DNA from 2 places in the Planococcus sp. TJ-301 genome. Region 1 is predicted to be linked to the other one. Evidence: predicted binding sites of a transcription regulator. Region 1 holds the regulator's gene; the other holds the start of a gene.
The links. Region 1 encodes NrdR, which represses ribonucleotide reductase genes. Its sites were predicted from a motif close to AACACNATATATNGTGTT; they were not measured.

Region 1 (16,302 bases):
ACCGGATTCGTCCTGGGCGGCCACGGCGACGACATGGTGCCGCTGGTTCGCTATTCGTACGCTGGCGGCATACCATTGGAAACGCTCATCGCAAAAGAGCGTCTTGACGAAATCGTTGACCGCACTCGTAAAGGCGGAGCAGAAATCGTCAACCTTCTTGGAAACGGCTCTGCCTACTATGCGCCAGCCGCCTCATTAGTGGAAATGGCCGAAGCGATTATCAAAGACCAACGCCGCATTTTGCCGTCCATCGCTTATTTGGAAGGCGAGTACGGTTTGGATGGAATCTACCTCGGCGTGCCGACCATTCTTGGTGCAGGCGGCATCGAAAAAATCATCGAAATCGATTTGAACGAGGAAGAGCGGGCTTTGCTGAACAAATCAGCCGAGTCTGTGAAAGTAGTAATGGATCTCTTGGCGTAAATGCTATGAACCGGGCAGGAATTTTTCTGTCCGGTTTTTATTTTTAAAAATGTAAAAAAATATTCAACTTATAATTCGATATTCCGCAAAACAGCTGCGCTTGCCGCGGGCGAGCGCCAAGCCTCCTCAGTCGCTTCGCTCCTTGCGGGGTCTCGGCTGCCTCGCTTTCCCGCAGGCGTCTCCGCTATTTTGCTTCATATCTGGAGAACATGGAAGAAACTACAGAGAGTGTATCTTTCGTGTTCTTGAGTAAAAGAAATAACGCTCTATTAAGAAATACCTTTGAATGAAGCGGAAGGCGGCGACTCCTGTGGGCAAAGCCTGAGCTGAAGGCCCCGCAGTAGCGCTAGCGACGAGGAGACTGAAGCCAGGTCCGCGGAACGCGTCCGCCTGAAGCTAAATGAAAAGATTAAATCAATATTTTCACTTGAAACTCGAGTCATCTAAGGATAACAATCATTATTTGTACTTTTATAGTACTCCGCCAGGGCTATTATACCTGCTTGCGCTATCAAGCCATTACTTGATACTATAAGGGTAGCAAGATTTAGGAGGGGAATTTATTGTTGCTTGGTAAGAAACGTAAATTAGGCCGAAAAATCGAGGATATGAATGTCGGGGAAAAGTTGAAACTCACAGAGAAGATTGAAGACAAAGATCTCCTTCTTTATCTGGGGTTGACGAATGACGGGAATCCGCTGTATATCCAGCACGATTTTGCTTCGCAGACCGCATTTGAAAAACCGGTTGTGCCGAACATCATGCTGACGGGCATTATCATTTCAGCAATCTCCAAATACTTGCCGGGCCCAGGCTCGTATATCACTGAACAGCGTTTAAAATTTGTCAAACCGGTATACCATTATTCAACGATCGACTTTTTGCTGGAAATCGTTGAGATTGACGAAAAAAATAACCTGGTAAGCGTACGGGTAGAAGCAACTGATGAAAACGGCAACACCGTTGTTGAAGGAACGGTGCAAGTTAATCCGCCGCAGTTGCTGAATCAGCTGGCCACACATGCAATGGATAATTTCTAAACGGTTTGAGATGGGGGTTTCAAACTGAATGTGGAGGATGTCAAATGCTGAATAAAATACTGATTATCGAAGATGAACATTCAATTGCTACGCTCCTATCTTATAATCTGGTGCAAGCCGGGTTTGAAACGATTGTTGCGAACGATGGGAAGCAAGGCTACGATTTAGCGTTAAGCGAAAAACCATCGCTCATCGTCCTTGATTTAATGTTGCCATCAATGGACGGTGTGGAAGTGTGCAAAGCTCTTCGCCAAGAGAAAGTGAATATTCCCATCATTATGCTGACCGCAAAAGATGATGAATTCGATAAAGTGCTCGGGCTAGAACTTGGAGCCGATGATTATATGACAAAACCATTCAGCCCAAGGGAAGTTGTGGCTCGCATCAAAGCGGTGCTGCGGCGTTCGGTCACTACTCCGACTCCAAAAGGGGAAACTTCCGCGCCTTTGGTGCTTGGCAGCTTAAAAGTGTTTCCAGATCGGTTCGAGGTTTTTCTAGATGAAAAACAGCTTGAGTTCACTCCGAAAGAGTTCGAACTTCTTGTCTACTTGATGGAAAACAAAAACCGAGTGTTGACACGCGACCAGTTATTGAGTGCTGTCTGGAAATATGATTTTGCAGGTGATACACGGATTGTAGATGTGCACATCAGCCACCTGCGTGAAAAAATCGAGGAAAACAGCCGCAAACCGGTCTTCATTAAGACTATTCGGGGGCTGGGCTATAAATTTGAGGAGCCGAAAGCGGGATGAGGTCATTTCAGCATCGCTTGTTGAGGACTATCCTTTTGTGGCTCGGTATATTGCTGGCTGGCCTGTTGATCATCATTGGCCAGCTTTTTCCCATTTACGCAGAATCCGGAAATCAAATGCAATTATGGATCTGGCTTGCGCTCATTTTTGCGCTGGCCATGATTTTTTCGGCTATTATCGGCTACCAGATCATCAAGGTCCAGGCTATGCCGATTGAAAACGTGACAGAAACCGCGTTGGAGCTGGCCAAAGGAAATTATCAGGCGCGTGCATACGAATACAGCAACATCGGTACAGTCGAACTCAGCTCCACCATCAATGTACTGGCAAGAAACTTGCAGGAAATTACTGCAGTCCGGGAAATGGAACAAGAACGGCTGAAAACGCTGATTGAAAACATGGGCAGTGCATTGATCATGATCGACCGCCAAGGAGCAGTGTCGCTTGTCAATAAATCGTTCATGTATGAATTCGAATTAACGGAAATGGATGTCGACAAAAAATTCTACAAAGAAGTTCAAATTCCACAAGGTTTGCAGGATTTTATCGAGCGGGTCTTTATGATGGAAAAACCTGCACGAGAGCAGCTTGCTTTCACCCAAGGGCTGAGCAGCCGCCATATTGACGTCTATGGTGCACCGGTGATCGGGGAACAGGAGCAATGGCATGGCATTGTCATTGTGTTGCACGATATCACAGAATTAAAGCGTTTAGAGCAGATCCGGAAAGATTTCGTGGCGAATGTATCGCATGAATTGCGGACGCCAGTCACTTCGATAAAAGGGTTTTCTGAGACGCTTTTGGACGGGGCCTATAAAGATCCCGCCACGTGTGAATCGTTTTTGGAAATCATTCATAAAGAAAGCAATCGGTTGGAAATGCTGATTGAAGACCTGTTGGAACTTTCCCGGGTAGAACAGTCCGGCTTTAAAGTGGACGCCCTTCCAACAGATATGGAAGCGATCATTTACCAAGTGAGGGAAATGGTGCAGAAAAAACTGGAAGACAAAAGGATCGAGTTGAATCTCCAGCTCGAACCCGTTATTGTACAAGGAGACCCGAATCGGCTTGTCCAGGTCATGATGAATTTATTGGTCAATGCCATGACTTATTCGCCGGAGCAAACGGTGATTACCATACGGTTATTTTCACGCGGCAAAGAAGCAATTATTGAAGTAGAAGACCAAGGAATCGGCATCGCAAAAGCTGAATTCAGCCGTTTATTTGAACGTTTTTACCGGGTTGACCGGGCGCGAAGCCGAAATTCTGGCGGAACCGGACTGGGATTATCCATTGTCAAACATTTGATTGAAGCACATCATGGCAAAGTGGAAGTCAATAGTGAAGTCGGCAAAGGCTCAACGTTTATCATCCACTTGCCTTTAGCAAGTTAATCTAGGAGGAACATATGGAAACAAACCCATTTTTGCCTATTATTATTGGCACAGACATGAACGCTTACAACATGGCCATCTCTTTTCACGAAGCTTATGGCATTAAACCAATATTGGTCGGCAAAGAACCGTTGTCGTTCACTGCAATGAGCACAATTACTGAAACGATCGAATTACGGTCGGGCTTATCGGATTCCGCACAATTTGCCGGAATCATGACCGATATCGCTCAAAAATACAGAACGCCTGGCAAGACCTTGCTGCTTGTCGGCACCAATGATTTGTACGTGCGCTTGATCATTGAGAACGCAGCAATGCTAAAAGAATTTTTTGTCTTTAATTATATCTCCGAAGACTTGATGAACCAGTTGCAGGTCAAATCGAATTTTTATAAATTATGTGCGGAGCACGGCATCGATACGCCCACGACTTATTTCTACGATTGCCGTTCAAACACGCCTTTCGAAGAACAGATGATGTATCCTGTTATCGTTAAGCCGAGCAACGGCATCGCGTATAACTTAAACAAATTCGAAGGCCAGCAAAAAGTCTATAAAGTGGAAAACCCGCGTGAACTGCAGAACGTCATCAATAAAATCGTCAGCAGCGGCTATGATGATGAGCTGATTATCCAGGATTTCATCCCGGGCGACGACACGTACATGTGGGATTCCGTCATTTACGCAAGTTCAAAAGGCAAGACTCAGCTAGTGACGTTTGCGCAAGTAGTGCTGCAAGAACATACGGTGACCGCAATCGGCAATTACACAGCCTTGATCACCCGTTACAACAAGGAAATGATGGTCAAGCTGCAGAACTTCCTTGAAGCGGTCGGCTATAACGGCTTCGCGAATTTCGATTTGAAATTCGATGAACGCGACGGCAAGTTCAAAGTTTTTGAAGTGAACATCCGCCAAGGGCGTTCGAGCTATTACGTGACGGCACTTGGGCATAACATGGCGTCGTACCTGGTTGATGACTTGATTTACCACGTTGAAAAGCCGGTGACGTACTTGAACGAAGACTTCCTCTTCACGGTAGTGCCGAAAATCGTACTCCGCAAATTCGTCAATAACAAAGCGGTTCAACGGGACATTAATGAACTGCTGAAAAAAGGGAAATACGGCAATCCGTTATTTTATAAGAAAGACACGCATTTAAAGCGCAAGTTATACTTATTCGCGCGTCAAGTCAATTATTATAAGAAATATAAGAATAATCAGTGGTAAGTTTAACATTAGATTAACACTGGCTTCACAAACGGATGTTATTGTTTAATAGAACCCCCTTCAACCGCATGAAGGGAAAAAGAGCCCTTCCCCGGGGCTCTTTTTCTATTTTCTGAAACTATTTCAAGATTTTGCCGTATATGAAATAGAAGAGAAAAAGGGGGAATAAAAATGTCCGTTAAAAAAATCTTAGCCATCATTGGATTGTCCATTTTCGGAATCCTGTTGCTGATTGCAGTGTTCACATCATGGTATACAGTAGATGAATCCGAGCAGGCGGTAATCGTCACATTCGGTGTCGCCAATGAGACGATTGTCGAACCGGGTCTGCATTTCAAGATACCTTGGCCGATACAAAAAGCAGAAATCCTATCGAAAGAAACGTACAGTCTCCAATTCGGCTATAACCAAAACGAAGATGGAGAAATCGTCGCTTTTGACAAAGAAACGAAAATGATCACAGGGGATGAAAATATCGTATTGACCGATTTGGTCGTACAGTGGAAAATCACCGATCCGAAAAAATACCTGTTCAATGCCGAAAACCCGCAAGATGTGCTGCACGATGCCACTTCGGCTTCCATCCGCTCAATCATCGGCAGTTCGCTCATCGATGACGCGCTGACTTCCGGGAAAGCGGAAATTGAAGCGGAGACAAGAGACTTGCTCGCTTCATTGATGGATAAATACGATTTCGGCATCACCGTTCTAGCCGTTAAGCTGCAGGACGTCGAGCTGCCGAATGAAGAAGTCCGCGCGGCATTCACCAACGTGACGGATGCACGCGAGACGATGAATACGAAAATAAACGAAGCACGAAAATATGAAAACCAGAAGCGCAATGAAGCATTGGGTGAAAAAGCAGCCATCAATTCACGTGCCGAAGGGCAGAAAGTTGCCCGTGTCGAGCAAGCCCTTGGAGACGTTGCATTGTTTGATAAATTATATGCGGAATATGAAACTAATCCAGAAGTGACGCGGCAGCGTATTGTTATGGAAACACTCGAGACTGTGTTGCCTAATGCCAAACTTTACATCATGAACGACGAAGGCGGAACAATGACGTACTTGCCATTAAATGAGGCACAGACAATCGTGCCGCCGGCAGCAGAAGAAGGGGGAGGAGACTGATGGAGCCGATTAAGCCGCAGAACAATCCAGTAAAACCGAACCCGTGGGAAAAGCCACTAAAACCGAAAAAACCAAAAACGCCGAGAGAACCGATTAATTTCAAGAAATATTGGAAATTGATTACGGTCTTGTCGCTGGCGCTTTTCGCTTTGATCATCCTGTTGACCAATGTCTATGTCGTGAAAGAAAACGAATACCGGGTGGTGCGCCAATTCGGTGAAGTTGTCGGCATCTATGAAGAGCCGGGCATCCGCATGAAAATCCCTTTTGTGCAGAGTGTCAGCACGCTGCCGAAATATCAAATGACCTATGATGTTTCCGAAGCGGAAATCAACACGAAAGACAAAAAGCGCATCATTATCGATAATTACGCGGTGTGGCATGTCGTCAACCCGCGTGAGCTGATCACCAACGCTGTAACGATCGTCAACGCAGAATCGCGCATGGAGGAATTTATCTACTCTGTTGTGCGGACCGAACTTGGCCAATTGAATTACGATGAAATCATCAACGATGAAAATTCTTCGCGCGGCAGCTTGAATGACAATGTCACAGCCCGCGTCAATGAATTGCTGGAGAAAGACCAATACGGTATCCGCGTTGTGGATGTTCGCATGAAACGCACGGACTTGCCGGAAGAAAACGAACAGTCCGTGTATACCCGAATGATTTCAGAACGTGATTCGACCGCGCAGGATTATTTGTCCCAAGGCGATGCGAAAAAACGTGAAATCGAGGCGCAAGCTGACCGCGAAGCGCAGGAAGTGATTGCTTCCGCCAAAAAAGAAGCGGCGTTGATCCAGTCGGAAGGTGAATCCGAAGCTGCTAAAATCTACAATAAGTCTTTTTCAAAAGATCCGGAATTCTATGAGCTGTATCGTTCACTTCAGTCCTACACCAAAACAATCGGCGAGGACACGGTGATCATCCTGCCGTCCGATTCACCATACGCCCAAATTCTTTCCGGGAATTTGGAATAGCCGCAAGCCGTTATTTCTCTTCTTTTTGCCCGCGTGGTAAAATGATAGGAATGACGGCTTTTGTTTATGAGAGGGGTAATATTGTGGCAAAGAAGATTTTATTATTAGACGGAAATAGTTTGGCGTACCGCGCGTTTTTCGCGTTGCCGCTTTTGACGAATGAGCAAGGGATCCATACGAATGCTGTATACGGCTTTACGATGATGCTCCAAAAAATACTGGAAGAAGAACAGCCTACGCATATGATTGTTGCCTTCGATGCTGGGAAAACGACGTTCCGCAATGAGATGTTCGGGGAGTACAAAGGCGGGCGCCAAAAAACGCCGCCGGAACTGTCTGAACAATTTCCATATTTGCGGAAACTGATTGATGCTTACCGCATCAAAACGTATGAATTACCGAATTACGAAGCGGATGACATTATCGGAACTTTGAGCTTGGAAGCGGAAAAAGAAGGCGACGAAGTCATCGTCATTTCTGGTGATAAGGATTTGACGCAATTGGCGTCGCCTTCGACTACGGTATACATCACCCGCAAAGGGATAACGGACATCGAGAAATACACGGTCGATCACATCCGTGAAAAATACAACCTGACGCCTTTGCAGATCATTGATATGAAAGGCCTTATGGGCGATGCATCGGATAACATTCCGGGCGTTCCGGGAATCGGCGAAAAAACCGCGTTAAAGCTGCTGGCAGCACATGGCAGCGTTGAAGGGGTCTACGAAGCGATCGACGAACAAAAAGGCAAGATGAAAGAAAAATTGGTTGCCAATGAAGATCTCGCATATATCAGCAAGAAATTGGCGACGATCGAACGCGGTGCGCCTGTGGAAGTTTCCATCGAGGAATTGTCGTATCCAGGTCCGGACCATGATGAATTGATCAAAGTATGGAATGAGCTAGCGTTCAAGTCGCTCTTGGAAAAACTCGATTACACGGCAGAAGAAACAACCAAAAAAGAATTGGAATTCGAAGTGCTGACGGAACTTGATGCATCGGTTCTGGAAGACGAAATGGCAATCCACCTGGAAATGTACGACGAACAATACCACACGTGCGACTTGCTCGGGGTTTCATTGGCGACTGCTGACAAGACCTACGTCGTGCCGATGGAAACGATCAAGCAATCCCAAGCGTTCAAAGAGTGGTTCGCAGACGATTCGAAGAAGAAATACATGTCGGACTCGAAAGCCGCAACGGCCGCCTTTTACCGTTATGGCCTAGGCGTGGAAGGTGTCGATTTCGATTTGATGCTCGGCGCTTATATTGTCAACCCGTCGTTGACGTATACGGACTTGGCAAATATCGTCCAGGAATACGGTTATACGGATGTTGCCCAAAACGAGCAGATTTACGGCAAAGGTGCGAAAAAAGCGGTGCCTGAAGCGGATATCCTCAACGAGCATATGGCCAGAAAAGCACGGACAATTTGGGAAGTCCGCCCGATGGTCTTGAAGAAGCTCCAAGAAAACGAGCAATTCGATTTGTACAACAAGCTTGAGCTGCCGCTTGCCACCATTTTAGGTGAAATGGAGTCTTTCGGCGTTAAAGTGGACAAAGAGCAATTGGAGGAAATGGGCAAAGACTTGTCCCATAAACTTGAGAAGATCGAGTTCGATATTTATGGTCTTGCTGGAGAACGTTTCAACATCAACTCGCCAAAGCAACTGGGCACGCTTCTTTTTGAGAAGCTTGGATTGCCGGTGCAGAAAAAGACGAAAACGGGCTATTCTACGGCTGCGGATGTATTGGAGAAACTCGAAGGCAAGCATGAAGTCATTTCCTATATTCTGATGTACCGCCAATTGGGCAAAATCCGTTCCACTTATATAGAAGGTTTATTGAAAGAAATCCATGAAGACGGCAAAGTCCATACGCGGTTCCAGCAGGCGCTGACGACGACGGGACGCTTGAGTTCGATCAACCCGAACTTGCAGAACATCCCGGTGCGCTTGGAAGAAGGGCGGAAAATTCGTAAAGCATTCGTGCCGTCTCAGCCAGGCTGGGTCATGGTCGCTGCCGATTACTCGCAGATTGAATTGCGCGTGCTGGCAGATATGTCGAAAGATGAAAGCCTGATTGAAGCCTTTAAGAACGACATGGACATCCATACGAAAACGGCGATGGACGTCTATGGCGTCGGAGCGGAAGAAGTGACGCCGAATATGCGCCGCGCCGCAAAAGCCGTCAACTTCGGCATTGTCTACGGCATCAGCGATTACGGACTTTCTCAGAATTTGAACATTACCCGCAAAGAAGCGGCAGAATTCATCGACACGTATTTGAAGAGCTTTCCTGGAGTTAAGCAATACATGGACGAGAGCATACAGATGGCGAAGAAAAATGGCTTTGTAACAACAATCATGAACCGCCGCCGCTATTTGCCTGACATCAATAGCTCGAATTTCAACTTGCGCAGTTTTGCGGAGCGCACAGCAATGAATACACCAATTCAAGGAAGCGCCGCGGACATCATTAAAAAAGCGATGATCGATATGGCAGATGCTTTGAAGCGTGAAAACATGCAGACACGCATGTTGCTTCAAGTACACGATGAATTGATTTTTGAAGCGCCGCCAAATGAACTTGAAAAATTGAAGACTTTAGTGCCACAGGCGATGGAATCGGCCGTCACCTTGAATGTGCCGCTGAAAGTCGACTTCGCATACGGCGATACTTGGTACGATACAAAATGACGGGAGGGCTGACAGATGCCGGAACTTCCTGAAGTGGAAGGCGTCGTTCGCCAAATCCGCCCGGCCGCAGCCGGGAAAACAATCCGTGATGTTTTCGTTTCCGATACCATCCGCCTGTCAAAGGCAAATGGCAAGGAAGCAATCATCAAAAAGATGGATGCAGATGCATTTATCAGCCGATTGGTCGGAGCGGAAATTTCCAGTGTGGAACGGCGCAGCAAATATATTTATTTCACAATGCAAAAAGACCGGGAATTTTTATTGGTCAACCATTTGGGCATGTCGGGAGCGTGGTTTTACGTCGACAGCTTGTTGTCCATTACGGAAGAAAAGTTCCGGCGCCATGTCCACGTCGTGCTGACGCTCGACGACGGCAATCTATTGGCCTACTCGGATATCCGGCGTTTCGGCGAGATGCGCTTGCTGAACGGCGAAGCGGATTTTCCGCCGCTGCTCTTAATGGCGCCTGAACCGTTCGCTGAAGAAGCGCTCGACCATTTTCTCCATATGGCGGAACGCCCAAAATACAGCGCAAAGCCGATCAAGGAAGTCATTATGGACGGGCAAGTGATTTCAGGTTGCGGTAATATCTATGCAACCGAAGCACTGTTCCGGATGAAAATCCATCCGAACCGAGCAGCGGGGCGCATCAGCCGCGCCAGGAAAATCCAGCTGTTCAAAGCGGTTGCGGCGATTCTGCTTGAAAGCATCGAGGCTGGTGGCAGCACCATTTCTGATTACCGCAACATTAACGGCGAATCAGGACGGATGCAAGACCGCTTCGGCATGTACGGCAAAAAACAATGCATGGAATGCGGCACAGCGACGAAGTCCCTTCAAATTGCGGGGCGCACTTCAGTCTACTGTCCGACTTGCCAAAAATGAGGGATTAGAATGATCATTGGGTTAACAGGAAGCATAGCGAGCGGAAAAAGCACCGTCTCGCAGATGTTGAAGGAGTTGGGCTATCCGATTGTCGACGCTGATTTAGTGGCTCGCCAAGTAGTAGAACCCGGCAGTGAAACGCTGGAAAAAATTAAGGGGGCGTTCGGTGAAGATGTCATTTTGCCGGACGGTTCGCTTGACCGCAAAAAAGTGGGGGACATCATATTCAGCGATCCGGCCAGCCGTAAACGCTTGAATGATATCATCCATCCGGCAATCCGCCAAGAAATGCTGCGCCAGCGGGCGGCGTATGTGGCAGAAGGCCAAAAAGTGGTCATCATGGATATCCCGCTGCTGTTTGAAAGCAAGCTCCAGCATTTCGTGGACAAGATCCTGGTCGTCAGTGTCACCGAGGAAAATCAGCTGAAGCGCCTCATGGAACGCAACGAGTTGTCCGAAGAGGAGTCACTTGCGCGGATTTCCTCGCAATTGCCGATGTCAGTGAAAGAAGAAGGTGCAGATGCCGTAATTTATAATAATGGCACAATAGAAGAAACGAAATGGCAGCTCAACCGCATCCTTGAAAAGTGGGATGCGGGCATATCGGAACAATAATAGCTGAAGTGAAGTTTAAGGTTCCAGTATTCGTAAAATGTGTTATACTATATAACGAATTAAAAATAAAAGTATAACTTATTTAATGGGGGACTCATAAATGACAGTTTCTATTGCGATTAACGGGTTTGGCCGCATCGGCCGTATGGTTTTCAGACAAGCTATTTTAATGGATGACATCAATATTGTAGCTGTTAATGCCGGCTATCCTGCTGCAACACTAGCGCATCTGATTAAGTATGACACAAATCACGGCACCTTCCAGGGCGAAGTCTCTCATGAAGAAGATGCATTAATTGTCAATGGAAAACGGGTTCAGCTCGTCAATGAACGTGATCCTTTACTGCTTCCTTGGAGTGAAATGGGCATCGACATCGTCATTGAAGCGACAGGCAAGTTCAATGCACGCGAAAAAGCGGCATTGCATTTGGATGCTGGAGCCAAGAAAGTCATTTTATCAGCTCCTGGCAAAAATGCCGACATCACAATTGTGATGGGCGTCAACGACGGCGCACTTGAAATCGATAAGCACGACGTTATTTCAAATGCCAGCTGCACGACTAACTGCCTTGCACCGGTAGCGAAAGTCTTGAACGATGCGTTCGGGATTGAAAACGGCTTGATGACCACCGTCCATTCTTACACGAATGACCAGAAGAACTTGGATAACCCGCATAAAGATCTCCGCCGTGCGCGTGCATGTGGCCAGTCGATCATCCCTACTTCTACGGGCGCCGCGAAAGCGCTATCATTGGTACTTCCTGAACTTGAAGGCAAACTTCATGGCATGTCGCTTCGCGTACCGACTCCAAACGTATCCTTAGTGGATCTTGTCGTGGACTTGAAGCAGGACGTGACAATAGAAGAAGTGAATGCTGCTTTCCTAGCTGCTTCCTTGAATGGCCTTGAAGGCATCTTGAGCTTAACAATGGAGCCTTTGGTGTCAATCGACTTCAACACGACCGAACAATCGGCGATCGTAGATGGATTGTCGACGATGGTGATCGGCGGCCGCAAAGTGAAAGTTCTAGCTTGGTATGATAACGAATGGGGCTACTCTGCGCGAGTGGTGGATTTAACCAAAAAAGTGGCAAAATCATTGGTTTATGCCCGATAATTAATACAAGCCGCAGCCATTGTAAAATGGCATGCGGCTTTTTCATGAAAAAAATCCCATAAAAAAATAAGGTATTTTAAGTTATTATGATTGCATTTCATATCAATACATCATATACTAACACTCGTAGTCAAAAAACGGCTACGTACTTCTTCGTTTCTGAGTGCTTGATAAGGGAGCGGACGGAGCAATATTTATTCACATGACTGCTTAAAGGGTTAGGACCTCTTTGGACTAACTTTCCCCCGTGGTAGTCAACTTTGAATATTTTGCGCACTAAAACAAAATGATATCAAAGGGGGAAACGAACCATGGAAACAATGGGACGTCACGTAATTGCAGAACTTTGGCAGTGTGATTTTGACAAATTAAACGATATGGATTTTATCGAACAAACTTTTGTTGATGCAGCACTAAAAGCCGGAGCTGAAGTCAGAGAAGTAGCTTTTCACAAATTTGCACCTCAAGGCGTAAGCGGGGTAGTCATCATTTCTGAATCGCATTTAACGATCCACAGCTTCCCGGAACATGGCTATGCTAGTATCGATGTATATACTTGCGGCGATCTTGATCCAACTATTGCAGCTAATTACATTGCAGAAGCGCTGAATTCTGGTGCTCGCGAATTTGTAGAAATTCCGCGCGGTATGGGCCCGGTCAGTGTTGAAAAGTCCAAAGTTTCAGTAAATGCATAATCCATTAACATGAACGATACGAAGCAGGGGATCTGATCCCCTGCTTTTTCTGTTTTCTTGGGATAGATGAAAATTGTTGTATGTCGCTTCGGTCGCTCAGGGCATGGCTTACACAGAAAACCAAGCAAAGAACGCTTGTCTTTCTGCTCCGCCTAGCCCTTGTTCGCGCCTTCACTGGGAAATTTTTATGAAAATAGAAAGGTTTACGTGGCTCTGCTATTTTGGAGATACTTGTGGATACGGAGCAAACTGCCGAGACGCCTGCGGGAAAGCGAGATAGCTGAGACCCTGCAGAAGCGCTAGCGACGAAGCGGCTCAGTGCTCGCCCGCGGCAAGCGAGGCAGTTTTGCGCAGTATCCACTACTCGAAATCTTTCGTTCTATCTATATCGCAACTAATGGAGCCTTAAATTTGTTATACTGGAGTTACGAGAAACAATGTTTAGGGAGAGGTCCAATATGAGATGTCCGGCTTGCCAGCATAATGGTACACGCGTAGTGGATTCGCGGCCAGTAGATGATAATAAATCCATTCGGAGGCGCAGAGAATGTGAAGCGTGCGGCTACCGTTATACGACTTTTGAAAAAGTGGAAGAAATGCCGCTGATTGTCGTGAAGAAAGATGGCTCACGTGAAGAGTTCAGCCGCGAGAAAGTTTTGCGCGGCTTGATTCGTGCTTGCGAAAAACGTCCAGTTCCTTTGGAGACACTGGAGAATCTTGTTTTTGATATTGAGAAGGAACTTCGCCGCACAGGCAATGCCGAGGTGAAATCCGAAGAAGTCGGAGAACTTGTCATGAACCGCCTTGCGGCAATTGACGAAGTGGCGTATGTCCGCTTCGCTTCGGTTTATCGTCAGTTTAAAGACATTACGGTCTTTATCGATGAATTGAAGGATTTATTGGATAAAAGCCCGAATGGCAAGAAACCCGAATAAGGTGGTGTAATATGTCTGCACTTTATAAAGAACTGCAGCCTCCGGATTCGTTTAAGATCCGGCTGCCGTACCCGTTTTCAAATTACGACCGCCAGCTTTTGACGCTTTTGTATCAGCCGATGATCGGGGCGGAAGCAACCGCTTTCTATTTGACGCTGTGGGCAGAAGGGGAAGCTCCGAGCGAAGAAACGACCCATTACGCATTAATGAACACATTGGGCATTTCAATCGCCAAGCTTTTTGAATCCCGCATCCAGCTTGAAGCGATTGGGTTGATGAAAACCTTCAAGAAAGACAACGGTCACCGGTCGTTCATCTATGAACTATGTCCGCCGCTTGACCCGAAAAATTTTTTTCAGGATCCTTTGCTGTCGATGTTCTTGTTCAGCAAGATTGGGGAATCGGCTTACCGCAAAGTGCGGGAGCGGTTCTTGAATCCGACCGATATCGGTGAAGGATTTGAAGAAGTGTCCCGCACATTCACGGACATTTTTCGTCCTGTTCATGCGAAAGCCGGCTATCCGGCGGAAACAAAAGATTTGCATGAACGCAAAAAAGGGGAGTACCAGACCGAGTCCGATTTCGATTTCAGCTTATTGCAGCAAGGTTTGTCCGAACAGCTGGTGCCGAAACGCGTCCTAACTGCTTCTATTAGGGATACCATCGGGAAGTTAGCGTATTTATACAGCTGGGGGCCGCTGGAAATGCAAAAAGTGGTTTTGCTGGCGATTGACGAAGATTATAAAATTACGGCCGAAAGCTTGAAAAAAGCGGCTTCGGAATATTATAAATTGACGGTTGCAACGACCGCGCCGCAGCTTGTCCATGTGCAGAAGGAAGAAAAGCTTCCGGAACAGCAAAACGAGCCGAGAACCCGGCAAGATGAGCTGATTCTTTATTTGGAATCGGCTGCGCCTGTAGAAGTTTTGCGGGACATCGCTAACGGCAATGAACCACTGCCTGCAGATGTCCAGTTAGCGAATCAGCTGGTTATGCAGCATGGCATGGAGCCAGCAGTTGTCAATGTGCTGCTGCAATACGTCTTGCTGCGCACCGATATGAAGTTGACGAAAGCGTACGTCGAGAAAATAGCGTCGCATTGGCTGCGCAAAAATGTCACGACTGCAAAAGAAGCGATGGAGCTTGCGCGCATTGAACATGAGCAATATGTAAAATGGAAAGCAGAAGGATCTCCGTCAGCATCATCGAAAGCACCTGCGCGCCAGAACAGAGGCAAGCCGCTGCGCGAAGAGAAACTGCCTGAATGGTTTTACACGAAAGAAGAAACGCCTGCGGCTTCCGGCCCGAAAAACGAAAGTCTGGAAATCGAGAAACAAAAGCTTCTCGCTAAATTGGCGATGAAGAAAGGGAAAGGTGATTAAATGGAGCCAATTCGCGAAACATTAAAACGCGTTGTGAACGCACCCGCTTTTTCAGAGCGCTATAACGACATGCGCAAGGAAGTGCTGGAGCATCCCGGCGTCCAAAAATTCCTGGAACAGCATTCCTCGGAAATCGACAAAAGCACGGTTGATCGCGGGCTTCACAAATTATACGAGTATATTGACCAATCCCATGACTGCCATAAATGCCCGAGCTTTGAAGGCTGCGTCAACCACTTGAAAGGGTTCGAACCGAATCTCGTGCTTGAACGCGGCACAATTGGCATTTCCTATACGGCCTGCCGATTGAAAAATGCCCATGACAATAAACGCAAGGCTTCTTCGATGATCCACAGCATGTACATGCCGAAAGAGGTCATGCAAGCGACGCTCGACGAATTCGAGCCGGACGACAGCCGGATGGAATCATTCCGCGCGGTCGGCAAGTTCCTGGATGAAACGACTGGACCGGGCCACATGCCGGAAAAAGGCTTGTACCTCTATGGCAAGTTCGGCGTCGGCAAATCCTATTTGCTGAGTGCTGTCGCCAATGAACTTGCGGATATGGACATCCGCTCGGTCTTGGTTTTCGTGCCAGAATTCATGCGCGAAATGAAACAGGCAATCGGGGACCAGACGCTGCAAGAGAAAGTCGATTACGTCAAAAAAGCCGATGTTCTCATGCTTGATGATATTGGAGCAGAAGCGATGTCGAGCTGGACGCGCGACGAAGTCCTCGGCACCATCCTGCATTACCGCATGGCAGAGAAACTGCCGACGTTCATGACATCGAACTTCAGCTATTCTGAATTGCAGCACCATCTCACTTATTCCCAGCGCGGCGAAAAAGAAGATTTGAAAGCTGCGCGCGTCATGGAACGAATCCGTGCCTTGACGACCCCAGTGAAGCTGGACGGCAAAAACCGTAGAAATTGACAGTTCGGCTATTGCATTTTCATAATTTACACAGTATAGTAAAAACAATCGAAATATGAATTAACATGCGTTGACAAGGACAATAG
Region 2 (16,302 bases), 220 kb from region 1:
AAACCATCGACATCTTTGGACGGGTCGATTGCCAATATCACTTTGAATTCATCGATATGTTCTGGCAGCGGCAATTGCACAAGGATGCCATGGATTTCGGGATCGTTATTCAATTCCGCTATTTTCGCCAACAAGTCCTCTTCGCTCAAATGATCCGGGTATTGATGGAGATCCGAACGCATACCGAGCGATTCACACGTTTTTTTCTTGTTTTTGACATATGTAAGCGAAGCGGAATCTTCCCCTACCAGCACAACGGCCAGTCCAGGCGAAACCCCTTGTTCCTTCAATGATTTTACGCGCACTTCCACTTGCTCTTTAATCTTCTGGCTTACTGCTTTCCCGTCGATAAGAATCGCCGTCACAAAAACCCCTCCAATTTAGTTTGCTAGTTCATCAGTAAATTTCGACAGCACGCCATTAACAAAGCGGCTGGATTTATCATCTCCGAAAGTTTTGCTCAGCTCGATCGCTTCGTTCATCACGACGCTTGCCGGAGCATCTTCCATGAAAGCAAGCTCGAACACTGCCATGCGAAGAATCGTCCGCTCCACTTTTGGAAGGCGTTCAAGTGACCAGTTTTCAAGATGGCCTTTCAGCTTTTCATCAATCGCCGCCATATTCGCATGCGTACCTTCGACCAATAGCTCGTAAAAATTATCTTTCTCCACGCCTTCACCCATCACATGCTCACTAGCTTCGCCGATTGTCAGCTCCGTGCCATCGATTTGGAATAAAGTCTGGAGCGCCTTTTCTCGTGCCTCATGTCGTTTCATATAATTTCCGGTCCCCTTTTCACACTAATTACCCCTCATTATACAGCTAATCCAATAGAAGTTCCAAGTTTGAAATGTTCAGACAAAACCATGCTCCGCCCGGCGGCGGGGCATGGTTTTTGCTTCGAAGCTAGCGAAGCGGAGCGCAACGATGCAGAAGCAATAGTTATCCCCTTCGCGAAGTTAAAGAAATAAAAGCCTATTATCAGCATAGTCTGTAAACATATGAACTCCGCCCGGCGGCGGAGCATGATTTTTGCTTCGAAGCTAGCTAAGCGATGCAATTTCTTCTATGTCCCGAAGCTAGCGCAGCGATTCAGGGACAGAAGCAATAGTTATCCCCTTCGCGGAGTTAAAGAAATTAATGCCTATTACCAGCACAGTCTGTAAACATATGAGTTCCGCCCGGCGGCGGGGCATGGTTTTTGCTTCGAAGCTAGCGAAGCGATCCAGAAGCAATAGTTATACTCGTAGCTTCATTAAAGAAATAAAATCCTAATACCGTCACTTGAACTAAACAAATGAGCTCCGCCTTGCGGCGGCTACTGGTTTTTGCTTCGAAGCTAGTGAAACAGATTTGCGGAGTATCATCAACTAAATTGCCACCCCAAAAATTAAAAACAAAAGCCGCCCAATAAGCCCGGGTTCCGGACTTATCAGGCAGCTCTTTAATGCTGTTCGTCTGTATGGGACGTTTCAAATTGCACCCCGGTGATATGGACGTTGACTTCCTGTGTCTGAAGACTTGTCATATTCTCAAGCGTTTGGCGCACATGTTCCTGGACTTTCTGCGCTGTTTTCGGAATAGACACGCCATAATTCACGACGCAATACACATCAATCATCAATCCGGCTTCTGACAACTCGGATTTGACACCTTTTCCATGGACTTTTTTGCCCAAGCGCTCAACGACGCCTGATGCAAAATTGCCGCGCATGCTGGCGATCCCTTCGATATCGGACACCGCAATGCTTGCGATGATCTCCAATACTTCAGGTGCCACTTCGATGCTGCCTAAATCCTGTGCGCCATGTGATTTCATGCGCAAATACGGTGCTGTTTTTTCAGACATATGGCAACTCTCCTTTTAGGACTCTAAAACATCATATTTTTCAAGGAATTTCGTGTTGAAATCCCCGGATTTGAATACTTCGTGATCCATTAATTTCAAATGGAACGGGATAGTTGTGTGAACGCCTTCTATTGCAAACTCGCTCAATGCGCGTTTCATTTTGGCAATCGCTTCTTCGCGCGTATCGGCGAATGTAATCAGCTTCGCAACCATCGAATCGTAATACGGCGGAATTGTATAGCCTGGGTACATTGCTGAATCGACGCGTACGCCGAGGCCGCCTGGAGCTAAGTACATCGACACTTTTCCTGCAGACGGCATAAAGTTCTTCGCCGGATTTTCTGCATTGATGCGGCATTCGATCGCCCATCCTTTAAACGTTACATCTTCTTGCGTGTATGCCAAGGTTTCCCCAGAAGCGACTTTCAGCTGCTGCTGGATCAAGTCGATGCCGGTAATCATTTCTGTGACCGGATGCTCTACCTGGATGCGCGTATTCATTTCCATGAAATAGAATTTCTGGTTGACGGCGTCGAAGATGAATTCAACCGTACCGGCTCCCCGGTAATTGACGGCAAGAGCCGCTTTCACTGCGGCATCGCCCATCTCAGCACGCAATTCCGGGCTGAGTGCAGGAGACGGCGCCTCCTCGACCAATTTCTGCATGCGGCGTTGAATCGAACAATCGCGTTCGCCCAAATGAATTGCGTTGCCGTGCGAATCCGCCATCACTTGGATTTCCACGTGGCGGAAATCTTCGATGAATTTCTCGATGTAAACACCGGGATTGCCGAACGCTGCAGCTGCTTCTTTTTGGGTCATGCGCAGGCCAGTGATAAAATCTTCACGGCTGCGGGCGACGCGGATCCCTTTGCCCCCGCCTCCTGCTGTCGCTTTAATGATGACCGGAAATCCGAGTTCTTCCGCGATTTCCAAGCCTTCTTTTTCACTGCCGACAATGCCGGTGGAGCCTGGGACTACAGGGACGCCTGCCAATCTCATTGTTTCACGCGCGACATCTTTAGTGCCCATTTTTGAAATGGCTTCTGAAGTCGGTCCGATGAACATGATATCGCATGCTTCACAAAGCTCTGCGAAACTAGCATTTTCTGCCAGGAAGCCATATCCTGGGTGGATGCCGTCGCAATTCGTCAATTTCGCTACGGAAATGATATTAGAGAAGTTCAAGTAACTGTCTTTAGACGCTTTCGGTCCGATGCAATACGCTTCATCAGCAAGCTCTACGTGAAGCGCTTCCTTATCGGCTTCCGAATAAACTGCAACTGTAGCAATATCCATTTCTTTGCAGGCTCGGATAATGCGGACAGCAATTTCACCGCGGTTGGCAATTAATACTTTTTTCATAGGGTTCCCCTCCTCAGTTCGCTTTAACGAGGAATAGAGGTTGGCCGTATTCAACCAACTGGCCGTCTTGAACCAGGATTTCCGTGATTTCCCCATCCACTTCCGCTTCGATTTCATTGAACAGCTTCATCGCTTCTACGATGCAGACCACTTGGTCGGCGGATACTTTCGATCCAACTTTTACATACGCTTCGTCTTCCGGTGATGGTGACATATAGAATGTCCCAACCATCGGCGACAAAATTTTATGCAGGTCGTCGTTATTGTCGACTGCCAATTCCGGTGTTTCTTCTGAAATCAATTCTTCGGCTTTCGCTGCAGGAGCCGGGTTTGCGGCCGGTGCGGGTGCACTCGTCTCAGCTTTAGGTAATGCCGGTGGAGCTTGTGTTGCCGGGGCTTGGACAGCTCCGCCATTTTTCTTCAATTTCACTTTGACGCCTTCAGACTCATAAGTGAATTCGTCGATAGACGATCCATCCACCAATTTGATGATTTCGCGTATTTCTTGGATTTTCAAATGATCCTACTCCCCTTTTATGTATATTTGTTGCCACTATCCCATTTTAGACTTTTTCAATCTATTTTGAAATAGCCAACGGAATATTTAAAAAAAGGCCTCTAGATTATAGAGGCCGATTGCATGGATTATTGTGCGCGTGAGACGTAAGAAGAATCCGTTGTGTTGATGATCAGCCTATCGCCTTCGTTGATGAAGAATGGCACTTGAATAATAAGGCCAGTCGTCAATTTAGCAGGCTTTGTTCCGCCGCTCGCTGTATCGCCTTTGATGCCTGGGTCAGTTTCGGCTACTTCAAGCACGACTGAATTCGGCAATTCCACTCCTAGCACTTCGCCTTGGAATTGGATGACTTGAACTTCCATGTTTTCTTGCAGGAATTTCAATTCGTATTCAATGCTTTTTTCCGGCAATTCAATTTGGTCGTATGTTTCTGTATCCATGAACGCATGGACGTCGCCGCTTGCGTAAAGGTACTGCATTTTGCGGTTGTCGATCTGCGCTTTAGCGACTTTCTCGCCAGCACGGAACGTTTTCTCTGTGACGCTTCCTGTACGCAGGTTGCGGAGCTTTGTGCGCACGAATGCCGCACCTTTGCCCGGTTTGACGTGCTGGAATTCCATAACGCGCCAAATGCCGTTATCCACTTCTATTGTGACGCCTGTTTTAAAATCGTTTACTGAGATCATTTAATTTCCTCCGTTACTTGTAAAATACGCAGTTCTTTTGTGGAGTGGGTCAATCGTTCATTGCCGGACTCGGTTATTAGTATATCATCTTCTATGCGGACTCCGCCAATACCCGGCAGATAAATTCCAGGCTCCACTGTCACTGCCATTCCTGGCTCGAGTATGGTCTGCGATTTGAATGAAAGACCGGGAGCTTCATGGACTTCAAGGCCGATGCCGTGGCCAGTCGAATGGCCGAATGCTTCCCCGTATCCTTTCGACTTGATGTGGTCGCGCGCGATCGCGTCCGCTTCAATTCCTGTCATCCCGGGTTTGATGTTTTGGAGCGCTAGCACCTGGGAGTCTAAAACGATCTGGTAAACTTCCTTCATCTTTTCAGACGGCTCTCCGACAGCAACCGTCCGTGTGATGTCTGAGATATAGCCATTGTACAAAGCGCCGAAGTCCAAGGTGACCATATCGCCTTCTTCGATCTTTTTATCCGTTGCGACGCCGTGCGGCAAAGCAGAACGGCCGCCTGAAGCGACAATGATATCGAAAGACGATGAAGTCGCCCCTTGTTTGCGCATGAAGAATTCCAGCTCGTTGGATACTTCCACTTCAGCCATTCCCGGCTTGATGAACGTGCAAATATGCTCGAATGCGTCATCGGCGATTTTCGCAGCCGCTTTCAAAATTTCTACTTCTTCAGGCGTTTTGATCATGCGGATCTTCTCGATCAAGCCGCTTGCCGGCTTCAACTCGGCTTCCAGCTTTTCAACGTATTGCGTGTAAAGAGCAAACGTTACATAATCCTGTTCGAATGATACCGATCCAAGGCCAAGCGATTTCGATATCTCGGCTACCTCTTCTAGCAGGTTGGTCTTCGCCTGTACGACTTCAAATTCTTTAACTTGGGCTGACGCCTGTTCCGTGTAGCGGAAATCCGTGACGAAAAAAGCTTTTTCCTGCGATACAAGCGCAAGGCCAGCGGACCCCGTAAATTCCGTTATGTACCGTAAATTATTTTGGCTGGTGATCAATAAAGCCTCGATATTCTGCTGTTCCATTTCGTTTCGCAATTTTTGAAGTTTCACTGGATTCATCCTCTCGATTGGGTTAAAAGCAGCGCATGCAGCGCAAGTTTGTAGACATCTTTGCCGAATCCCGTAATTTGTCCGGCGGCAACCGGCGCGATATGGGAATGGCGGCGGAATTCCTCCCGCTTGTAAACGTTTGAGATATGTACTTCAATAACAGGAATCTGGATGGACGCAATTGCGTCGCGTATCGCTACACTTGTATGGGTATATGCCCCCGCATTCAGCACAATGGCATCCGTGCCATCGTCCGCTGCCTTGTGGATCCAGTCGATCAGTTCGCCTTCATGGTTTGACTGCAAGCAAGAAAGTTCAATCCCATTGACCGCTGAAAAATCCATCAGCTCTGTTTCCAACTCCTCCAGCGTAAACGTGCCGTAGGCTTCCTTTTCGCGCTTGCCGAGGCGGTTCAGGTTCGGTCCATTCAAACACAACACTTTCATTGACCCCACTCCTATCCTGTCACATTCTTCATTATTTTATCACAGCAGCCTAAGAGAGCAAATCTTTCATCTATTTGGTCTTTCGCTTCACTGGAAGGCAGAACTCTTCTTTTGCTAGTACCGGTTGAATTCAAAATAGTTCATGTCAACCGCTCTTTAGTTCATGTAGACTGTCCGCTTCGTCATGTTAATTCTAAATTAATGCCGATTTAGGGCTTCAGCTTTTAAAAGAAGTCCGTTTTGCGAAGCTCTTGTTACGTTCTTGATTTTTTATCAAAAAAACCTTATGTAATAATATACATTTATTTTTTTCTAAAGGCGTATGCATCAATTTTCGGACGCAAAAAAACGCGGCGGCTGGAGCCGTCGCGCTTTTGGAATAGATATTCGATTAAAGTCCGCATTTCAATTGGGCATTGCAATTGGTGCAGGTATTGCAGCCGCCCATTTCTTCAACAGTCCCTTGGCGGCAGACTGGGCAAGTATCGCCCACTTCAGAGCCGATCGAGACGTTCGTTGAACGCAGATCTTGGATGGTATCAATAAGAACGATTGGACGCTTGCCTTTCACTTCTTCTTGATGCGGTTCTTCGAATGTGTTGTCCTCCGCTTTCAGAGTCAATACTTGCGAGTCACGGCTGCCATCGACATAGACGGTCCCGCCTTTCGCGCCGCCTTTGTAAAGACGCTCGTAGACGCCTTCAACTTGCTCCACTGTGTAGCCGCGCGGTGCATTGACCGTTTTGGAGATGGACGAATCAATCCAGCGCTGGATGATGCATTGCACATCCGCATGCGCTTCCGGAGCCAAGTCCATGGAGGTGACAAACGCTTTCGGAAGATTTTCTTCGTCCGCTTCCGGATTGTTTTTCAAGTATTCACGTACGATATCAGCTTTTACCTCGATAAATTTACCAAGGCGGCCGCTGCGGTAATATGTGAATGAATAATATGGCTCCAGGCCGGTCGATACGCCGACCATCGTGCCCGTTGAACCCGTAGGTGCCACTGTCAGCAAATGCGAGTTGCGGATGCCATTTTCAAGGATGCCTGCACGGATTTCTTCCGGCATGTCTTGCATAAAGCCTGTTTCTGTAAACGCTTTGCGCAGCGCTGCTGTTTCTTCATCGGTTTTGCCGATCAAGAATGGGAAGCTTCCGCGTTCTGACGCCAATTCAACCGATTCTTCGTATGCCGCTGCTGCAATGGTCTTGAAGATTTCATCGACCAACTCGTTGCCTTCAGGCGAGCCGTATTCTTTGTCGCAATAAATCAACAGATCCGCAAGCCCCATAACTCCAAGGCCGACACGCCGTTCGCCAAGCGCCTGCACCCGGTTTTCTTCAAGGAAGTAAGGTGTAGCGTCAATAACGTTGTCCTGCATGCGGACACCGACTTTGACCGTTTCTTTCAACGCTTTAAAATCGACTCTTTTCGTTTTCGCATCTGCGAATTGCGCCAAGTTGACAGCTGCCAAGTTGCACACTGAATATGGTGCTAACGGCTGTTCGCCGCACGGATTTGTTGCTACGACTTTTTGGCCGTAAGCTGTTGCGTTCGTTTTCGCATTGGCGTTGTCGATGAAGAAAATGCCTGGCTCTGCGGAATACGTCGCACAAACGTTGATGAGGTTCCATAGCTCGCGCGCTTTCATTGTGCGGTAGACACGCACTTTATGGCCCAAACGCTCCCATTCGCGTACGTCTCCGACTTCTTGCCATTTTTCGTTATAGACGGCCATTTCTTCTTTCGAGTACGATTCAACTGCCGGGAATCGCAAATCGAAATCTGCGTCCCTTTCGACCGCTTTCATGAAATCGTCCGTCAAGGTTACTGAAATATTCGCACCTGTCAGGAATTCTTCGTTATGGACCGTATAAGTACCGCCATCGCGCAGCTTTGTTTCAGCATCGCGCATGATTTTTTCATTGAAGCCGCCCATTCCAGGAATCGCGCGGTAATTCAGGATTCCTTGATACATCGCGTCTTCTTGTTCTGTCAGCGCTTTAAACTTCAATTTTTCATGGGCAAGTTTTTTAATCGTTTCGTCTTCTGTGTTTTCGATCAAGTAGCGGAGAATCCGCGGGTTCTGCATTTTTGAAATGATGAACTCCGCAATATCCGGATGCCAGTCGGCAAGCATGATCATCTGCGCACCGCGGCGCGATCCGCCTTGCTCGACAAGATGAGTCAATTTCGCGATATCGTCCAGCCATGAAACAGAGCCGGAAGATTTGCCGTTGACGCCTCTCGCCAATGTATTGCGCGGACGAAGCGTCGAGCCGTTCGTGCCGACGCCTCCTCCGCGGCTCATGATTTCCATCACTTGCTTGCGGTGGTCGGAAATTCCTTCGCGCGAATCAGCGACGAAAGGCATCACGTAGCAATTGAAATACGTAACATCTGTTCCGGCACCAGCTCCGTATAGAACGCGCCCTGCAGGAATGAATTTCAGCCCGACAAGCTGCTCGTAGAATTTATTGAACCAATGCTCACGCTTTTCGGGAGTCGTTTCAACAGACGCCAGGCCCGTTGCGTTGCGTTTCGCGATTTGTTCGTAATACACTTCCAGAGGTTTTTCGATGACATCAAGGCTGCGGTTGACGATGCCGGCTTCCATTTCTTCCGGTTTGTCGATTGCGCTGCGGTAATCTTCCTCGATCCAAATTTGCGCCGTGTTAGCCGCTTTGTCGACGGAAACGATGAACCCGAGTCCGCGGGCTGGGAATTTCGGATCTTGCTTGACGGTCAATACGACAAAGTCGCCTGCTTTGAGCGTCTTTTTCTCCGTATCCTTAAAAGAATAGCGGTCGATCATCACGAGGCGAGATACCCCTTTATGTGTCGTTTTCATGTCCGGAGTGATTGCATGGACCTGAGGGAACGACTGGATATCGCTATTCAACGACACCGGATTTAATGAATATTTTTTTTGAGTGGCAGAAACCATTTGACATTTCCTCCTTCATATTATATGGAGTAAACACTATATATAGTATTATTACATTTCCCATCCTACTATATATTGAAACGTCACTGCAATAACAAAATTTTGCTGGTTTTTCCATGAGACGTCTCAAAGCTGAATGTGCAACGGTTTCTGCCAAAACCGACGCTCCAAAATGAGTCTTTAGTCTCCTTAGGTGCGAAAATTCCAATCGTCATTTGCGTAGCGTTTTTCTTCGATTTTTTTCACTTCGGCGAGCTGGCTTTCCGACAAATGGTAAGGCGCCAATCGGATCGCTAAAGCCTTCTCGAATCCGGCTTTGAACACCGGAACACATTGCTCCGCGGTGACGCCGTCCTCAAGCAGCGAATTGATCGATACTGCTTTTTCCGGAATTTTTTTGCGCATCCGCTCTTTTGAAGCTTCATCTTTGAACTTGAACACCGATAATAATTTTTCCGCATCCAAATCGATCAAGATCGCACCATGCTGCAGGATTACGCCTTTTTGGCGCGTCTGTGCACTGCCCGCCACCTTTTTGCCGGCAACGACCATTTCATACCAGCTTGGTGCGTCAAAACATACCGCACTTTTCGGTTTTTTCAAATCCGCTATTTCATTTTCGCTTTCGGGAATCGAAAAATAGGCGTCGAGCCCCAAATTTCTGAAGCCTTCCAATAATCCCTCGCTGAGCACCCTATAGGCCGCTGTCACCGTCTCCGGCATATCCGGATAGGCTTCGCTCACAATGATGCTGTACGTCAACTCATGCTCGTGCAGCACGCCTCTGCCGCCGGTCGGACGGCGCACAAAGCCAAGGCCGAGTCTTTTCACGGCCTCCATGTCGATTTCCTGCTCGACTTTCTGAAAATAGCCGATTGACAGCGCAGCCGGCTCCCAACCGTAAAATCGGATAACCGGTGGAATCAGTCCTTCACTATGCCAATTCAGCAGCGCTTCATCGAGCGCCATATTAAAAGAAGCCGGCGCTTTGCCGGTATCGATGAATAACCATTCTTGAAAATTCACAAGATCGCCCCCTAAATTCTTTAATTAGTGTAACATTGCCATTGAATAAGAGTCACTTCATCTTTTATAATAAAGAGAGAATAGAAAGGGGCAAGAACATTGGATTTTCTTTACATCACTTTAGGCGTCGTAGTTGCAGTGCTCATCTTTGCTGCAATTTCATATTTCCGCATCAAGAAAGCCGTAACCACATTGACACAAGAACAATTTATCGAAGGCTACCGCAAAGCGCAGCTGATCGATGTGCGTGAAGCGAAAGATTTTGCAAACGGCCATATCCTTGGTGCGCGCAATATCCCGCAAACACAATTGAACCAGCGCTACAAAGAAATCCGCGCTGACAAACCCGTTTACATTTATGACCAGAACGGTGTACGCAGCGGCCGCGTCGGTTTGTTCCTGAAGAAAAAAGGCTACGACCAATTATACCAACTACAAGGCGGCTTCAAGCAATGGAGCGGCAAGGTCAAAATCAAACAATAGTTTAGAGCCTTTCCCGCGTGTGGAAAGGCTTTTTTCAATCGCTGGGCCCATTATATGAATTGGAGGAAAAACATGTTACCTAAAATTTTATTTCCCCACGGGGAAAGCCTGCGTGAAACTTTGCCGCATTATGCAGAAATTGCGGCGATTTCCGAAAAAGCATTGGCAGCGCTCGATGGACGTTCTGAAGGGCCTTGGTTCCACATCGACATCGAGGATACAATTACACAGCTCCATACTCACCTGATTGATCTTATGGAAAAAGGCAGCTTGCAATTCGAGACGCTGGGTTTCTTGTATCAAGCCCGTCCGCTCGGCAAAATTGCCAGCACTGAAGAAGATGATCAAAGCGGCAGCCTAAGAGTCCGGCTGAGTTTCGAAAACCGTCTGATCTATTTTCCCGAATTTGATGTAGCGCTATCGCAATACCCCATTTTCACTGCTGCTGAAAATGCCTGGCCAGAATTCCAGTGTTTCGCAAAATCAGAACAAGCTACACTCGCTTTCCTAGAAGCCATGAATGATTTGCTGCGGCTCGAATTGATGAACAGCATCACTTTTCTTGTTGATACCGATGATGGTGTCAAACGCCGAAATTATGGAGAGATGGCCATTGTCAACCGTGATGACGTCATACTCGAAGCTGGGGTCAAGAAGGACATTTTCCGCTCGATCGATGAATTCTTCCGGGAAGACGGCGTATTCTTCAAAGAATACGGAGTTCCTTACAAACGGGGCATTTTGCTTTATGGCGCGCCCGGCAACGGCAAAACGACACTGGTGAAGTCAATCACCGGTTCTACTGAAGCGCCTGTCGTTTACTGGCAGATCACCGAGTTTACTTCCAGCTATACCGTTCAGGAAGTTTTCAGTACAGTGTCGCGTCTCGCTCCCGCCATTCTGGTCATTGAGGATATCGACTCGATGCCCGAGTTTACACGATCCGTGTTTCTCAATACACTCGACGGCACACAATCACGCGAGGGACTCTTTATCATCGGGACGACAAATTACCCGGAACGAATCGATCCAGCTCTTATAAACCGTGCTGGACGCTTTGATCGAGCTTATGAGATCCCTTCGCCTGACAAAAAGCTGCGCAAGCAATATTTGAAGAAGCTTGACGTCAAGTCGATTTTCACTCCAGAACAACTAGAGGATATGGCCAAGCTTTCAAAAGGCTTATCGATTTCCCAACTAAACGAACTGTATATGTCTGCTGCCTTGAACTGGCATTATGAAGGGGAAACGAAATATGGAGAACGCATCCAAGAACTTCAGAAGCAAAGCAGACGATCTGCAAAAAACGATTGGGATGATGCTGATTCGCCAATCGGTTTCTACTAAACAAGCACCCGATATTGCTAAAAAAAGCCCGCCTGCGAAATTTCGCAGGCGGGCTTTTCCTATATTGTTTTATTCAGCTTTCGTGTAGCGGAGAACCGGTTTACGGGCAGCCTGTGTTTCATCCAGGCGCTTGATCACCGTCGTGTGCGGTGCGTTCTGAACGATTTCCGGATTGTCTTCGACTTCCTTGGCAATCTGGATCATCGCATCAATAAACGCATCCAAAGTCTCTTTTGACTCGGTCTCAGTCGGCTCGATCATCATGCCTTCCTCGACGTTCAATGGGAAATAGATCGTCGGCGGGTGGTAGCCGAAGTCCAGCAAGCGTTTTGCCATATCCAATGTGCGCACGCCCAATTTTTTCTGGCGGCGGCCGCTCAAGACAAATTCATGCTTGCAATGGCGGTCGTATGGCAAATCGAAGAATGGCTGCAGCTTGCGCATCATATAGTTTGCGTTTAATACCGCATATTCGGTCACGGCTTTCAAGCCATCCGGCCCCATTGAGCGGATGTACGTGTAAGCACGAACGTTGATGCCGAAGTTGCCGTAGAACGGTTTTACGCGTCCGATGGTTTCCGGGCGGTTATAGTCGAACGTATAAGCATCATTTGTTTTAACCAGCACTGGGCTTGGCAAATATGGAATCAAATCTTTATGGACGCCGACTGGCCCAGATCCTGGTCCACCGCCGCCATGCGGTCCTGTGAATGTTTTATGCAAATTCAAATGGACAACATCAAAGCCCATGTCACCAGGGCGCGCTTTTGACATAACGGCATTCAAGTTCGCGCCGTCATAGTAAAGTTTCCCGCCGACTTCGTGGATGATGGCAGCCATTTCAAGAATCTGTTCTTCGAAAAGGCCCAATGTGTTCGGGTTGGTCAGCATTAAGGCTGCTGTGTCGTTCCCGACTACGCGTTTCAAATCCTCCAAATCGACAAGCCCGTGTTCATTCGACTTGACCGTTACCGTTTCAAAACCGGCAACTGTAGCCGAAGCAGGATTTGTGCCGTGTGCTGAATCGGGAACGATGACTTTCGTACGGTTCATATCGCCGCGTGATTCGTGGTAAGCGCGAATCATCATCAATCCTGTCCATTCACCGTGTGCACCCGCTGCTGGCTGAAGCGTCACTTCGTCCATACCCGTGATTTCCTTCAAATGTTCTTGAAGGTCGAACATCAATTCCATAGCTCCTTGGACGGTAGACTCGTCCTGCAAAGGATGAATATTCGCGAATCCAGGATAGCGCGCTACGGATTCATTGATTTTCGGATTGTATTTCATCGTGCAAGAACCAAGTGGATAGAAGCCTGAATCAACGCCATGGTTGCGTTTTGACAACGCCGTATAATGGCGCATGATATCAAGTTCAGATACTTCCGGCAAGTCAGCCGCTTCATCGCGGATCAAACCCGCAGGCAGGATATCGTTCAAGTCGACTTCCGGCACGTCCAATTCTGGCAGGCTATAGCCTACGCGGCCTTCTTTCGTCATTTCAAAGATGAGTGGTTGGTTATCTTTATGCATGAGTAGCCCCCATTTCCTGCACTGCTGCAGCAAGTTCCTGCACGAATGCATCAATCTCTTCTTTTGTCCGCTGTTCGGTTACCGCGACAAGCGTATGGCCTTCAAGCTCCGGATAGCTGCGCCCGAGGTCGTAGCCGCCGATTATGCCTTTTTGGAGCAAGCGTGCATTCAATTCTTTCGAAGGTGTTTGGGTTTTCACAGTCAACTCGTTGAAATGGGCTCCGTCAAAAATCACGTCAAAGCCGGCTCCTTTTAATTGCTGCTTCATATAATGTGTTTTAGTAATGTTCTGTACAGCAATTTCTTTCGCGCCTGCCTTGCCAAGAGCTGTCATAGCCACAGCAGCAGCCAATGCATTCAGTGCTTGGTTTGAACAGATATTCGAAGTCGCTTTATCGCGGCGGATGTGCTGCTCGCGCGCTTGCAGCGTCAAAACGAATCCGCGGCGTCCGTCTTCATCAACCGTTTCACCCACTAAACGCCCTGGAACTTTACGCATCAATTGTTTGGTAACAGCGAAATAGCCGCAATGCGGACCGCCGAACGCTTCTGAGATGCCGAAAGGCTGTGCGTCGCCGACAGTGATGTCAGCTCCAAGTTTGCCGGGAGGCGTCAATGCGCCAAGCGCCAATGGGTTAGCCGAAACCGCGAACAATGCGCCCGCTTCATGGATAATCGGCTCCAGCCCTTTCAAGTCTTCAACTTGGCCGAAGAAATTCGGGTATTGCACCATGACTGCAGCCGTATCGCCGTCAATCATTTCTTTCAAAGCATCAAGATCGGTATGTCCGTCTTTCAATGGAATTTCTTCAACAGCAATTGATTGCCCTAACGCATAAGTGCGGACGACATCACGTGTTTCAGGATGGACAGCGCGCGACACCAGGATTTTTTTGCGGCGCGTGTGGCCTGCAGCAAGCATTCCTGCTTCCGCTAGAGCTGTGCCTCCGTCATACATAGAAGAGTTCGCAAGGTCCATGCCCGTCAATTCGCTAATCATCGTTTGGAATTCAAAAATCGCCTGCAGCTCACCTTGTGAAATTTCTGGCTGATAGGGTGTATAAGCCGTATAAAATTCAGAACGTGAAATGACATGGTCGACGATGATCGGTTTGTAATGATCGTAGACACCCGCTCCAAGGAATGAAGCATAGCGGTTTGTGTCAGCATTTTTCGCTGCCAATTGCGCCAGTTCTTTCGTCAAAGAAGATTCCGATTTTGCCGCTTTGATCTTGTATTCGCCTTTAAAGCGAACTTTCTCCGGAATATCTGCAAATAGCTCATCAATCGACTGGATGCCAATAACATCCAGCATTTCTTTTTCATCTTGAGACGTCATTGGTAAGTAGCGATGTTTCATAGAGTGCAGTCCCCTTTTCAAATGAGATTATTTTGATCGTTTGTAAAATGGCGTTTCGACTATTTTCGCTTTCAATCGTTTATTGCGGATTTCCACTTCAAGTTCTGTGCCAAGTTCAGCAAATTCGCGGGCGACAAGCGCTAGGCCGATGTTCTTTTTCAAGGTAGGAGATTGTGTCCCTGTTGTCACTTCACCGATCAGTTCCCCATTAGCGAACACTTTATAGCCGTGGCGCGGAATTCCTTTGTCGATCATTTCAATGCCGACAAGTTTGCGCGGGATGCCATCAGCTTTTTGAGCTGCTAACGCTGCTTTGCCATTGAAATCCTGCTCTTTGTCCAATTTGACAACAAAATTAATGCCTGCTTCCAGCGGTGAGATGTCTTTTGTCAATTCCTGGCCATAAAGCGCCAGGCATGCTTCAAAGCGCAATGTATCACGTGCACCTAAGCCCGTTGGCAACGCGCCGTCTTCTTTGCCTTCTTCCAAAATCTTATCCCATAACGCCACGACAGCTTCCGGGCTTGCGTAAATTTCAAAACCATCTTCACCGGTATAGCCTGTGCGGGATAACAAGACCGGATAGCCTCCGACTTCAACGTCCGCTTTGAATCGGAACGGGCGGATGGCAGATAAATCTTCTTCTGTCAGCCGCTGAAGAATTTGGGCCGCCATAGGGCCTTGAAAAGCCAATAAACCATAATTTTCAGATTCGTTTTTGAGAACGACGCCATCTCCAGCGTTTTTTTGCATCCATTCAAAATCCTTTTCGATGTTCGAAGCGTTAACCACCAACAGGTAATCGTTGTCGGCCATTTTGTAGACCAGCAAATCATCCACTGTACCGCCGTCTTCGTAGCACATTGCCGTGTATTGAGCTTGGCCGTCCTTAATCTTGGAAACGTCGTTCGTCACCAGGTTCTGAAGAAACTCGAGGCTGCCTTCGCCTGACACAAAAATTTCGCCCATATGGGATACATCAAATAATCCAGCTTTCGTTCTTACTGCTTCATGTTCTTCTTTGATGCTCGAAAATTGGACCGGAAGTTCCCAACCGCCAAAATCGATTGTCTTTCCGCCATACTTTGAATACGCCTCAAAAAGAGGGGTGCGCTGCAATTCTCCCATTCGTCTTCCTCCTTGGATGTCAAATTCCACAAAAAAAGGACAGAGATTCCCCCTAGAATAGGGAAATCTCTGTCCTGGAACCTGAAAGTTTACCTTTACGGCTTTCCTCTTTGGTAGCTGCTGAGCAGCGTTCTCCAGAGATGCGTCCTGCACGAGTCTTTTTGCCTGAGAGATTCGTGACATATTGTCATTTGCTCCTTCGGCGACGCTTTCGCGTTCTCTCCCCGTGCAATCATCCGCCCAAATCAAATGTTTGGTCCAAACCGTTATACAGAATAGTATAACTTTGTCTATATCCTAACATTGTATGAGCGGAAGCGCAATCTTTTTTAACAGAACTAACCAAACACGAATGATTATTGTTTATACAATAAAATCATTCGCCTTTTAGACGGTTCACTTGAAACGCGGCGTATTGGGTAATCTGCCGCAGCGTCCGAAACTCCGTGCGGATTGTGATATGCGCCGCTTCTTTATAGAAACGGTACCGTTTTTTAAACATCGCTTCAATCTCTTCCCGTGTTGAGTTTCGG

Region 2: a site for NrdR is predicted at 8,925-8,942, ahead of AC4EHJ_RS01765 (vitamin B12-dependent ribonucleotide reductase). Genes of this name have one in related genera too.

Annotation. Positions count from the first base shown of each region.
Region 1 covers NZ_JBZDOH010000001.1:116,486-132,787, forward strand. The annotation lists gene mdh (malate dehydrogenase) at 1-423, shown strand, start outside; gene AC4EHJ_RS00635 (MaoC/PaaZ C-terminal domain-containing protein) at 987-1,463, shown strand; gene AC4EHJ_RS00640 (response regulator transcription factor) at 1,508-2,215, shown strand; gene pnpS (two-component system histidine kinase PnpS) at 2,212-3,609, shown strand; gene AC4EHJ_RS00650 (carboxylate--amine ligase) at 3,624-4,838, shown strand; gene hflK (FtsH protease activity modulator HflK) at 5,010-5,969, shown strand; gene hflC (protease modulator HflC) at 5,969-6,949, shown strand; gene polA (DNA polymerase I) at 7,030-9,651, shown strand; gene mutM (bifunctional DNA-formamidopyrimidine glycosylase/DNA-(apurinic or apyrimidinic site) lyase) at 9,667-10,536, shown strand; gene coaE (dephospho-CoA kinase) at 10,546-11,151, shown strand; gene AC4EHJ_RS00680 (glyceraldehyde-3-phosphate dehydrogenase) at 11,252-12,268, shown strand; gene speD (adenosylmethionine decarboxylase) at 12,580-12,963, shown strand; gene nrdR (transcriptional regulator NrdR) at 13,422-13,898, shown strand; gene AC4EHJ_RS00695 (replication initiation and membrane attachment family protein) at 13,910-15,280, shown strand; gene dnaI (primosomal protein DnaI) at 15,281-16,216, shown strand.
Region 2 covers NZ_JBZDOH010000001.1:335,395-351,696, reverse strand. The annotation lists gene folD (bifunctional methylenetetrahydrofolate dehydrogenase/methenyltetrahydrofolate cyclohydrolase FolD) at 1-365, opposite strand, end outside; gene nusB (transcription antitermination factor NusB) at 381-776, opposite strand; gene AC4EHJ_RS01795 (Asp23/Gls24 family envelope stress response protein) at 1,445-1,849, opposite strand; gene accC (acetyl-CoA carboxylase biotin carboxylase subunit) at 1,865-3,214, opposite strand; gene accB (acetyl-CoA carboxylase biotin carboxyl carrier protein) at 3,228-3,731, opposite strand; gene efp (elongation factor P) at 3,860-4,420, opposite strand; gene AC4EHJ_RS01775 (M24 family metallopeptidase) at 4,417-5,505, opposite strand; gene aroQ (type II 3-dehydroquinate dehydratase) at 5,502-5,942, opposite strand; gene AC4EHJ_RS01765 (vitamin B12-dependent ribonucleotide reductase) at 6,334-8,892, opposite strand; gene AC4EHJ_RS01760 (lipoate--protein ligase family protein) at 9,082-9,861, opposite strand; gene AC4EHJ_RS01755 (rhodanese-like domain-containing protein) at 10,018-10,401, shown strand; gene AC4EHJ_RS01750 (AAA family ATPase) at 10,474-11,748, shown strand; gene gcvPB (aminomethyl-transferring glycine dehydrogenase subunit GcvPB) at 11,818-13,281, opposite strand; gene gcvPA (aminomethyl-transferring glycine dehydrogenase subunit GcvPA) at 13,274-14,641, opposite strand; gene gcvT (glycine cleavage system aminomethyltransferase GcvT) at 14,669-15,769, opposite strand; glycine riboswitch at 15,913-16,005, opposite strand; gene AC4EHJ_RS01730 (shikimate kinase) at 16,146-16,302, opposite strand, start outside.